Collimonas fungivorans: one gene and its partner. Each later gene encodes a partner of the first gene's protein in a complex. Links are inferred from orthologs where the notes say so. Each region holds a gene or a part of one and is shown on either strand. Other genes may lie near its edges.

Region 1 (4,978 bases):
CAACAATGCTTCCTTGCTGCCGTAGTATTTATAGATGGTTTGCAGGGAGACGCTGGCGGCGCTGGCGATCTCACCGTAGGCGACGCTATGGAATTCGCGTTCTGAAAACAGGTCCAGCACGGCGTTTTCTATCCTCTGCCTGATCAAGGGCTTGAGCAAGGCGCGGTCCAATATGATTTTCTGTTTTTCCGAAGCCATAAATTTTGTTATGGTTTTACCATATGTGTAATTAATATTACTACCAATACGACAATCAATTTCCGCTCGGATTTAGAGTGGCTTACCAATTGACGCCGGCCACTGCTTTAACTACAGTGGGCATTCAGGATGAATCAGCAGCAAGCTAAGTGTAATTTTAATTACTAGAACATACAAGCCGGAGACGCTATGACTGAAGCCTATATTTTCGATTCCGTGCGGACCCCGCGCGGCAAGGGCAAAAAAGACGGCAGCCTGCACCAGGTAACGCCGGTCAGCCTGCTGGCCCAGCTGCTGCAGGCGCTGGAGCAGCGCAACCGCCTCGATACTTCGCAGGTCGACGACGTCGTGCTCGGCTGCGTGACGCCGGTCGGCGAGCAAGGCGCCGATATCGCCCGCACCGCGGTGCTGTATGCCGGCTGGGACCAGTCGGTGGCGGGCGTGACACAATCGCGCTTTTGCGCCTCGGGCCTGGAATCGGTCAACCTGGCGGCGATGAAAGTCATGTCCGGCCAGGAGCAGCTGGTAGTGGCCGGCGGCGTCGAGAGCATGTCGCGCTGGGCCATGGGTTCGGACGGCGGCGCCTGGTTCATGGATCCGCGGGTCAACCAGGTCACCGGCTTCGCGCCGCAAGGCATAGGCGCCGACCTGATCGCGACGCTGGAAAATTTCTCGCGTAGCGACGTCGACAATTTTGCCCTGCAATCGCAGCAGAAAGCTGCGCGCGCCCGCGCCGAAGGCCGCTTCGGCAAATCGCTGGTCGCGGTCAAGGACCTGAATGGCCTGGTGGTGCTGGACCATGACGAATACATCCGCGCGCAAACCACTATCGAAAACCTGGCTGCGCTGAAACCCGCCTTCGAACAAATCGGCCAGATGGGTTTCGACGCCACTGCACTGCGCAAGTACACCACTGTCGAAAAGATCAACCATGTGCACCATGCCGGCAATTCTTCCGGCATCGTCGACGGCGCTGCGCTGGTGCTGGTCGGCAGCAAGGAGATGGGCCAGAAACTGGGCCTGAAGCCGCGCGCCAGGATCGTGGCGACTGCCGTCACCGGCTCGGAGCCGACCATCATGCTGACCGGCATCGCTCCGGCTGCGCGCAAGGCACTGGTCAAGGCCAAGATGTCAGCCAAGGATATTGACCTGTTTGAAATCAATGAAGCGTTTGCCGCAGTGGTGATGCGCGCCATGCGCGACCTGGAGATCGACCCGGAACGGGTCAACGTCAATGGCGGCTCGATCGCCATGGGCCATCCGCTGGGCGCAACCGGCGCCATGATCCTCGGCACCGCGCTCGACGAACTGGAGCGCAGCGGCAAGAAGACTGCCCTGATCTCGCTGTGCGTGGGCGGCGGCATGGGCATCGCCACCATCATTGAACGTGTCTAACAGACTGGAAGACTGGATCAGATCATGAGCGTAAATTTTCAGAAAGACAGCGACAATATCGTAACCTTGACCCTGGACATGCCGGGGCGTTCGATGAATGTATTGAATGAAGCGCTGACCGCGCCGTTCATGGAAGCGATTGCCGCCATCGAAGCCGACCCGGCCGTCGCTGGCGTCATCATCACCTCGGGCAAGGCGGATTTCGTGGCCGGCGCCGATATCGAAAAACTGTTCCAGATCACCGATGCACAAGCAGCCTTCGACCTGGTGCAGGAATTCAAAGGTTTCCTGCGCCGCCTCGAATCATGCGGCCGGCCGGTAGTGGCCGCGCTGAACGGCACCGCGCTGGGCGGCGGACTGGAGCTGGCGCTGGCCTGCCATCACCGCATCGCCATCAACAATCCGAAAGCCAAGTTCGGCCTGCCGGAAGTCAAGCTCGGCCTGCTGCCGGGCGGCGGCGGCACGCAACGCCTGCCGCGCATGATCGGCATCCAGGGCGCGCTGCAGCTGATGTTGGAAGGCAAAGAGCTGCGCGCCGAAGAAGCGCTGCAGCAAGGCATCGTCCAGGAACTGGCGAGCGACAAGGAGGACTTGCTGGCCAAAGCCAAGGCTTGGTGTCTGGCCAATCCCAAGGCCAAACAGCCGTGGGACGACAAGAAATTCCGCTGGCCCGGCGGCGACTCGCGCAGCCCGGGCAACGGCCAGCTGTGGGCGATCGCGCCGTCCATGGCAAGCGCCAAGACCCATGGCAATTATCCGGCGGCGACCAACATCATGAGCTGCGTATTCGAAGGCGGCATCGTCGATTTCGATACCGGCTGCGAAATCGAATCGCGCTATTTCGTCAACTGCGCCTTGTCACCGGTCGCCAAGAACATGATCGGCAGCTTGTGGTTCCAGCTGAACGCCATCAACAAGGGCAAGTCGCGCCCGGAAGGCATCGCGCCATCCAAAGTCGGCAAGGTCGGCATCCTCGGCGCCGGCATGATGGGCGCAGGCATCGCCTATGCCTCGGCCAAGGCCGGCATAGAAGTTGTGTTGCTGGACAACAGCCTGGAAACCGCGCAAAACGGCAAGGACTATTCCAGCAAGCTGCTCGACAAGGCCATCAAGCGCAAGCAGCAAACCGCGGAGGGCAAACAAGTCCTGCTGGACCGCATCAGACCAACCGTGGATTTCAACGATCTGGCAAGCTGCGACTTGGTTATCGAGGCGGTGTTTGAAGAGCGCGAGATCAAAGCGACAGTCACCCGCAAAACCGAAGCGCTGATCAGCGCCGACGCCGTGTTTGCCTCGAACACCTCTACCCTGCCGATCACCGGCCTGGCGCAAGCCAGCGTGCGGCCGGAAAATTTCATCGGCCTGCATTTCTTCTCGCCGGTGGACAAGATGCCGCTGGTCGAAATCATCGTAGGCCAGCGGACCAGCCAGCAGACGCTGGCGCGCGGCTTCGACTACGTACAGCAGATCAAGAAAACCCCGATCGTAGTCCACGATTCGCGAGGTTTCTACACCTCGCGCGTATTCGGCACCTACGTGATGGAAGGCTTGAAGCTGCTGACGGAGGGCCAACATCCGCGCGCCATCGAGATGGCCGGTTTGCAGGCTGGCATGCCGGTGGGCCCGCTGGCAGTGCACGACGAAGTCAGCCTGTCCTTGTCGCTGCATATCCTGCAACAGACGCGCAAGGATTTTGCTGAAGCCGGCAAGCCTTTCGCCGGCCATCCGGCCGATGCCGGGCTGGAAAAAATGGTGACCCAGCTGGACCGCAAAGGGAAAAAAGCCGGCAAGGGATTTTATGATTATCCCGAAAACGAAAGCAAGCACCTGTGGCCCGGCCTGCAGCAAGCCTTCCCGCTCGCAGCCACGCAGCTGCCGCAAAAGGACTTGATCGAGCGTTTGATGTTTGTGCAAGCCAACGAAGCTGCCAAATGTTATGAGGAACAGGTGGTGCTGACAGTAGCCGACGCCAATATCGGCAGCATTTTCGGCTGGGGATTTGCACCGTTCCATGGCGGCGCCCTGCAATACATCAATGCCTACGGCGTCGCCGATTTTGTCCAGCGCGCGAACCAGCTGTCAGAGCAGTTCGGCAGTTATTTTGCGCCGGCGGCGATACTGGTGAAAATGGCGGAACAAGGAAAACGTTTCGAATAGCGGGCTAACGACAGGCCGCGGCTCTTCCTCGGCGACGACGAAGAGCCGCAGGCGGTTCAGCCGATCTTGCTGGCGTCGAACAGGGAAGGAATGCGCTGGGCCAGCATCAGGTCGCCCTTCAGCTTCAGCTTGCCGCCCATGAACGCCATGGCGCCGTTGAGTTCGCCTTTCAGCATGGCCTTCAAATCTTCGTCGGCCATGGTCAGCGCCACATCCGGCGCATCGACCACGCCTTCGTGCGCGGTGCATGTGCCATGGTCGATCAGCAGGTACATCGGTTTCGAAATATCGAACTGGATGCTGCTTTTCATGCCTGCCGCCGCTACGGTGTTCAGGCACGACGGCATGAGCTTGATGATGTCGTTGACTGTCATTGCTGTTCCTCCGGTTGTTTAAAATCAGTACTATCGCTTGCCGGCGCAGGCAAGCAGCTTATCATTCCCATCCGACCGCGTTGCGTATCTGCAGTTCCTTCTCCATCAGCGCAGCGTAGCGTTTTTCCACTTCGCCACGCTTGACTTTCATGGTCGGCGTCATCAGCCCGTTGTCTATACTCCAGGCCTCTTTCAGTACCACGCATTTGGCGATCTTTTCGTGTGGCTCCAGCGTAGCGTTGACCAGCGCCATGTCGGCGATCAGCTGCTGCTCCACTTCGGCGCGCGGCTTGCTGCGCGCCGCTGCGGTCAGGGTCACCGCCATCACTGGCTGGTTCATGCCGCTGCCGATGAACAACAGATTCTCCAGATCAGTATTGCGCGCCAGCGAACATTCGATAGGCGCGGGCGCCACATATTTTCCCTTGGCGGTTTTAAAGATGTCTTTGACACGGCCGGTAATATACAGGTAACCGTCCTGGTCCACCCTGCCTTTATCGCCAGTGCGCAGGTAACCATCCGCGGTGAACGCAGCGCGTGTACTCTCGGGGTCTTTGTAATACCCCATCATCAGCCCCGGATGCTTGAACAGGATTTCGCCTTCATCCGACAATCTGAATCCCGCATTCGGCGGCGGCTTGCCGACCGAGCCGCTGCGGTTATTGCCCGGCAGGCAGGCGCTGGAATAGACCGAGGCTTCGGTAGGCGCATAACCTTGCAGCACTTCCAGCCCCAGGTTGCGGCGGTACCAGTCGAGCAGCGCCACTGGTATGGGCGCTGCGCCGGACAGGCAAATGCGGGTATTTTGCAGGCCGACGGCGGTGCGGATCTTGCGCCGGATGATGTTCCTCAAC
Region 2 (4,879 bases), 2.8 Mb from region 1 along the record:
TAGCCTATGTTAGAGTGCATCAGGCAGATGATCGCCTGCGATGTCAGATTGATATTTTTAGCAGGAAAATGAGACACCGCCGCAGAGCGGTGCTTCGTTGAAGTGGCAGGAAACCGAGGATGCTGACAATGGAAAGGAGAAATCCATCAGGTAATCCAGAACGTGGTTTCACTCGTAACGAGTTCATAAAAATTTTCGGAGATACATAAAATGAAAAAGCAATTCTTGCAATGGCTTGGCGCCGCCCTGGTCGCCTTGGCCGTCCTGCCGGCGCCGTCCTGGGCTGCTACCGGCTACACCCAGACCAAATACCCGATCATCTTGGTGCACGGCTTGTTCGGTTTCGACAAGATCGGGCCGGTCGAGTATTTTTATGGGATTCCCGAGGCACTGAACGCTGACGGAGCGCAGGTTTACGTCGCCGAAGTATCGGCTGCCAACAGCACGGAAGTGCGTGGCGAACAATTGCTGACCTATGTCAAACAGGTGCTGGCCGCGACGGGCGCCGCCAAGGTCAACCTGATCGGACACAGCCATGGCGGACCAACCGTCCGCTATGTCGCTTCGGTGGCGCCGCAGCTGGTGGCTTCGGTGTCCAGCGTAGCCGGTCCGAACAAAGGCGCGGCGGTGGCTGACATCATCCGCGGCGCGGTGGCTCCGGGTTCTTTCACCCAAGCGGTGCTGGGATCGGTGGCCAATGGTTTCACCAAGCTGATCGATGTATTGTCGGGCGGCGGCAATCCGCAGGATTCGGTCGCCGCGCTGGATTCGCTGACTACCGCAGGCATGGCCAAATTCAACCTGGCGCATCCTGAAGCCGTGCCTGCGACCGCTTGCGGCGAAGGCGATTACCAGGTGGGCGGGGTGTATTATTTTTCCTGGAGCGGGGGCCAGCCTCTGACTAACATGCTCGACCCTAGCGACGGCAGCATGGCCCTGCTTTCGCTTGCATATGGCGGCGCCAAGAGCGACGGCCTGGTGAGCAGCTGCGGCAGCCATCTGGGCCGCGTGATCCGCGACAACTACGGCATGAACCATCTGGATGAAGTGAACCAGGTGCTGGGGCTGGTGAATATTTTTGAAACCAATCCGAAGACGGTCTATCGCCAGCAAGCCAACCGCTTGAAGGGCCTGGGACTGTAAGCATGCAAATCCGATATCCATTTGTCTGGATCGGGGCGGCGGCTTTGGCCGCCGCCATTGCCGTCCCGTTGCTGATGACGCGTGAGGAGCCACCTGCGCCAAAAGCCGCTGCGCAAGCCGACCTGTTCCCTTTCGTGAAATCGCTGCAAGGGACCCGCCCCGACGGCGACATCAAGGTTGCCGCCGGCGACGTGCTGGTGGTCGACGCCCAGCTGGTGGACTTGTTTGACTATTACCTGAGCGCCATGGGCGAGAAACCGCTGGATGCCATCCGCAAGGAAATCGAGCAGGAACTCGAACGGCGCCTGACGCCGAATGCCGCCGGCGAGGCCAAGCGCCTGCTGGGCAATTACATCGAATACAAGACCGCGCTGGTCGAGCTGGATAAAAACCCGCAGCTGGGCGGCAACGGCCTGGCCGCGATCCGGCAGCGCATGGAAAAAATGCAGGAAATGCGCGCCCGCTTTTTCAGCCCTGCGGAAAGCAAGGGCATGTTCGGTTCCAGCGATACCGAAGACATGGACACGCTGGCAAGGATGGAAATCGGCCAGGACAAATCGCTGAGCGAGGCGCAGAAGCAGGCAAAGCTGGCCGCGCTGGATGCCGCCTTGCCGGCGTCGTTGCGGGAAGCGCGGGCAGCGCCCCTGAAAATCGTCAAGCTGGAGGATAGCGCGGCCAAGATGCGGCAGCAGGGCGCCAGCGAAGACGACGTCTATCGCATGCGGGCGGCAGCCCTGTCGCCGGAAGCGGCCGCGCGCATGGCGGAAGTCGACCAGGGCGAAGCGGCCTGGAAAAGCCGGATTAGCGCTTACCTGGCAGAACGTAGTAAGCTCAGCAATGCCGACGCTATCGCGGAATTAAGAAACAGGATGTTTGACGCCAATGAACAAAAACGCCTGCCTGCCTATGAAAAATGAGTGTCATGAATAAGCTGCCGCCGCGCCGGGTCGCCATCGTCGGCGCCAACCGGATTCCGTTTGCGCGTTCGAATACCGCCTATGCGGAACTCAGCAACAAGACCATGCTGACCGACACCTTGCGCGGCATGGTCGGCAAGTACGGACTGGCGGGGGAACTGCTGGGCGAAGTGGTCGGCGGCGCGGTGATGAAACATGCGCGCGACTGGAACATGCTGCGGGAATGCACGCTGGACAGCGGCCTGCATCCGGCCACCCCGGCTTTTGACATCCAGCAAGCCTGCGGCACCGGGCTGGAAGCGGCCATCCTGGTGGCAAACAAGATCGCCCTGGGACAGATCGAAGCTGGCATAGCCTGCGGCGTGGACACTACCTCGGACGTGCCGGTCGGTGTCAATCCCGGCTTGCAGCGCGGCTTGATGAAGTTGAATGCGGCGCGCGGCAAAGGCGATAAGCTGATGGCGATGCTGCGCTTGCTCAAGCCGTCTTACCTGATCCCCGAGATTCCGGCCAATGCCGAGCCGTGCACCGGAAAATCCATGGGCCAGCATGCGCAGATCACGGCCGCGCGCTACGGCATCGGCCGCGAGGCGCAAGACGAGTTGGCCCTGGCCAGCCATGTCAATCTGGCGCAAGCTTACGATGAAGGTTTTTTCGATGACCTGGTGATGCCGTACCACGGCCTGGCGCGCGACAATAACCTGCGCACCAATTCTTCCCTGGAGCAGCTGGCCAAGCTGAAACCAGCCTTCGACCGGCAAAACGGCACCATCACCGCAGCCAATTCTTCGCCGCTCACCGACGGCGCTTCCGCCGTGCTGCTGGCATCGGAAGAGTGGGCGCAGAAAAAAGGCTTGCCGGTAATGGCCTACCTGGTTGCCGGCGAAGTCGCCGCGGTGGATTTCATCGACGAGCATGAAGGTTTGCTGATGGCGCCGGCCTACGCCATCCCGCGCATGCTGCGCAAGCACCAGCTGGCCTTGCAGGATTTCGATTTTTACGAAATCCACGAAGCCTTTGCCGCGGTAGTGCTGTGCACCCTGGCAGCCTGGGAGTCGGCTGATTTCTGCCGCGACAAGCTTGGGCTGGAACAGCCGCTTGGCGCCATCGACCGCACCCGGCTCAACATCAAAGGCAGTTCCATCGCCACCGGCCATCCGTTTGCCGCCACCGGCACGCGCGTGGTGGCGACGCTGGCGAAAATACTTGAGCAGGCGGGCAGCGGCCGTGGCCTGATCTCGATTTGCGCAGCAGGCGGACAAGGCGTCACCGCAATATTAGAAAAGTAGAGAAAGCAGTATCCATGTCCGACTTGTTAATCAAATTGTCCGGCAGCCGCTTCGGCGCCGGCATCGTCAAGCTGTTGGGATTGCCGGCGCCGATTGAATTGGCGCGCAGTGAGGGGCCCTATGCAGAACAGCCACTGGCGGGGAAAAAAATCCTGCTGGGCCGTTCACAGAACGGTTATGCCATAGATCGCCTGTGGCAGGCCGCGCGCGATGCCGGCGCGGTGGCGTTGGAAACCGCCGATGCCGGTCCTGACATCCTGATCATGGACGCCACCGGCTGCACCAGTCCGTCCGACTATCGTGCACTCTACGATTTTTTCCATCCGCTGATGCGTTCGATAGCGCGCAACGCCAGGGTGCTGATCGTAGCTGCGCTGCCTGCGGCAAGCAGCGACCCGATAGCGGCGGCAACCGCGCGCGGCATCGAAGGGTTCAGCCGCTCGCTGGCCAAGGAACTGGGACCGCGCGGCGCCACGGTCAATCTTGCCTATGTCGCCAGCGATGCAATTGATCGCTTGGCGGGCGTCGTGTATTTCTTTTGCGGCGTGCAGACAACGTACGTGACCGGACAAGTGGTGCATGTCACTTCTCAAGTGGCTGCGCCGGCATCGCAGGTTTACCACGGGGCGCTCAAAGCCAAGGTGGCGCTGGTGACGGGAAGCGCACGCGGCATCGGCCAGGCAACCGCGATGCGGCTGGCGCAGGAAGGCGCACAAGTGATCTGCCTGGATATCCCGGCGGCAAGCGCAGCCTTGCATGAGACCTGCAGGGCGATCGGCGCGATACCGCTGCTGCTGGATATCGCCAGTCCGGATGCGCCGCGCCAGCTGATGGATTTTTTCAAGGAACGGTTTGGCCGCCTGGATATCCTGGTCCACAACGCAGGCATTACGCGCGACAAGACCCTTGCCAACATGAAAGAACAGTCCTGGGACCAGGTGGTGGACATCAATTTCTCGGCAGTTGCGGCGATCGACCGCATGCTGCTGTCGGAAAATATCCTGCGCGACCAGGCCCGGCTGGTTTACCTGTCATCCATCAGCGGCGTGGCCGGCAATTTCGGACAGACCAACTATGCGCTGACAAAAGCCGCGCTGATCGGCTATGTCGCAGCGCAGGCGCCGCTGCTTGCCGGACGCGGCATCTGCATCAACGCCGTGGCTCCCGGTTTTATCGAAACCGCGATGACGCAGGACATGCCGTTCATGGCGCGCGAGATCGGCCGCCGCCTGAACTCCGTCAAGCAGGGCGGCCAGCCGCGCGACGTGGCGGAGCTGATCACCTTCCTGTGCACCCCGGGCGCCTGGGGCATCAGCGGCGAAACCATTCGCGTTTGCGGCCAGGGCCTGATCGGCGCCTGAATAGCAGTCCCAGATGAAAAGAATGGTCGCCGGCATTTCGCTGGCGGCCATTGTTTCCGAAAACGCGTATCAGCGTGCAGCTTCAGCCAGCGACAACGCCAGCTTGTTGTGGCGCTCCAGCACATTGCCCAAATCGACAGTAGTGAACTGGCCGTTGCGCACCACCACC

Evidence for each region.
Region 2: the proteins of CFter6_RS07060 (region 1) and CFter6_RS19620 are in contact, whole or in part, in a solved structure (PDB 8BNU), measured with the Escherichia coli proteins. The link is inferred for Collimonas fungivorans from one-to-one orthologs.

What each region holds. Positions count from the first base shown.
Region 1 is NZ_CP013232.1:1,639,040-1,644,017, reverse strand. The notes cover bases 1,196-4,183. They hold CFter6_RS07060 (3-hydroxyacyl-CoA dehydrogenase NAD-binding domain-containing protein), read left to right. Parts: upstream 1,196-1,617; coding sequence 1,618-3,750; downstream 3,751-4,183. Other genes in these bases: CFter6_RS07055 (SCP2 sterol-binding domain-containing protein), read right to left, coding at 3,807-4,124; CFter6_RS07065 (acetyl-CoA C-acetyltransferase), read left to right, coding at 1,196-1,593. Also shown: CFter6_RS07070 (TetR/AcrR family transcriptional regulator), read right to left, coding at 1-198; more of CFter6_RS07065, read left to right, coding at 388-1,195; CFter6_RS07050 (AMP-binding protein), read right to left, coding at 4,186-4,978. UniProt on the Escherichia coli protein: Catalyzes the formation of a hydroxyacyl-CoA by addition of water on enoyl-CoA. Also exhibits 3-hydroxyacyl-CoA epimerase and 3-hydroxyacyl-CoA dehydrogenase activities.
Region 2 is NZ_CP013232.1:4,479,593-4,484,471, reverse strand. Bases 1,204-4,202 are described here. They hold CFter6_RS19620 (acetyl-CoA C-acetyltransferase), read left to right. Parts: upstream 1,204-2,056; coding sequence 2,057-3,349; downstream 3,350-4,202. Other genes in these bases: CFter6_RS19615 (3-oxoacyl-ACP reductase), read left to right, coding at 3,364-4,202; CFter6_RS19625 (lipase secretion chaperone), read left to right, coding at 1,204-2,060. Outside these bases: CFter6_RS19630 (esterase/lipase family protein), read left to right, coding at 211-1,143; more of CFter6_RS19625, read left to right, coding at 1,146-1,203; more of CFter6_RS19615, read left to right, coding at 4,203-4,710; CFter6_RS19610 (8-oxoguanine deaminase), read right to left, coding at 4,780-4,879.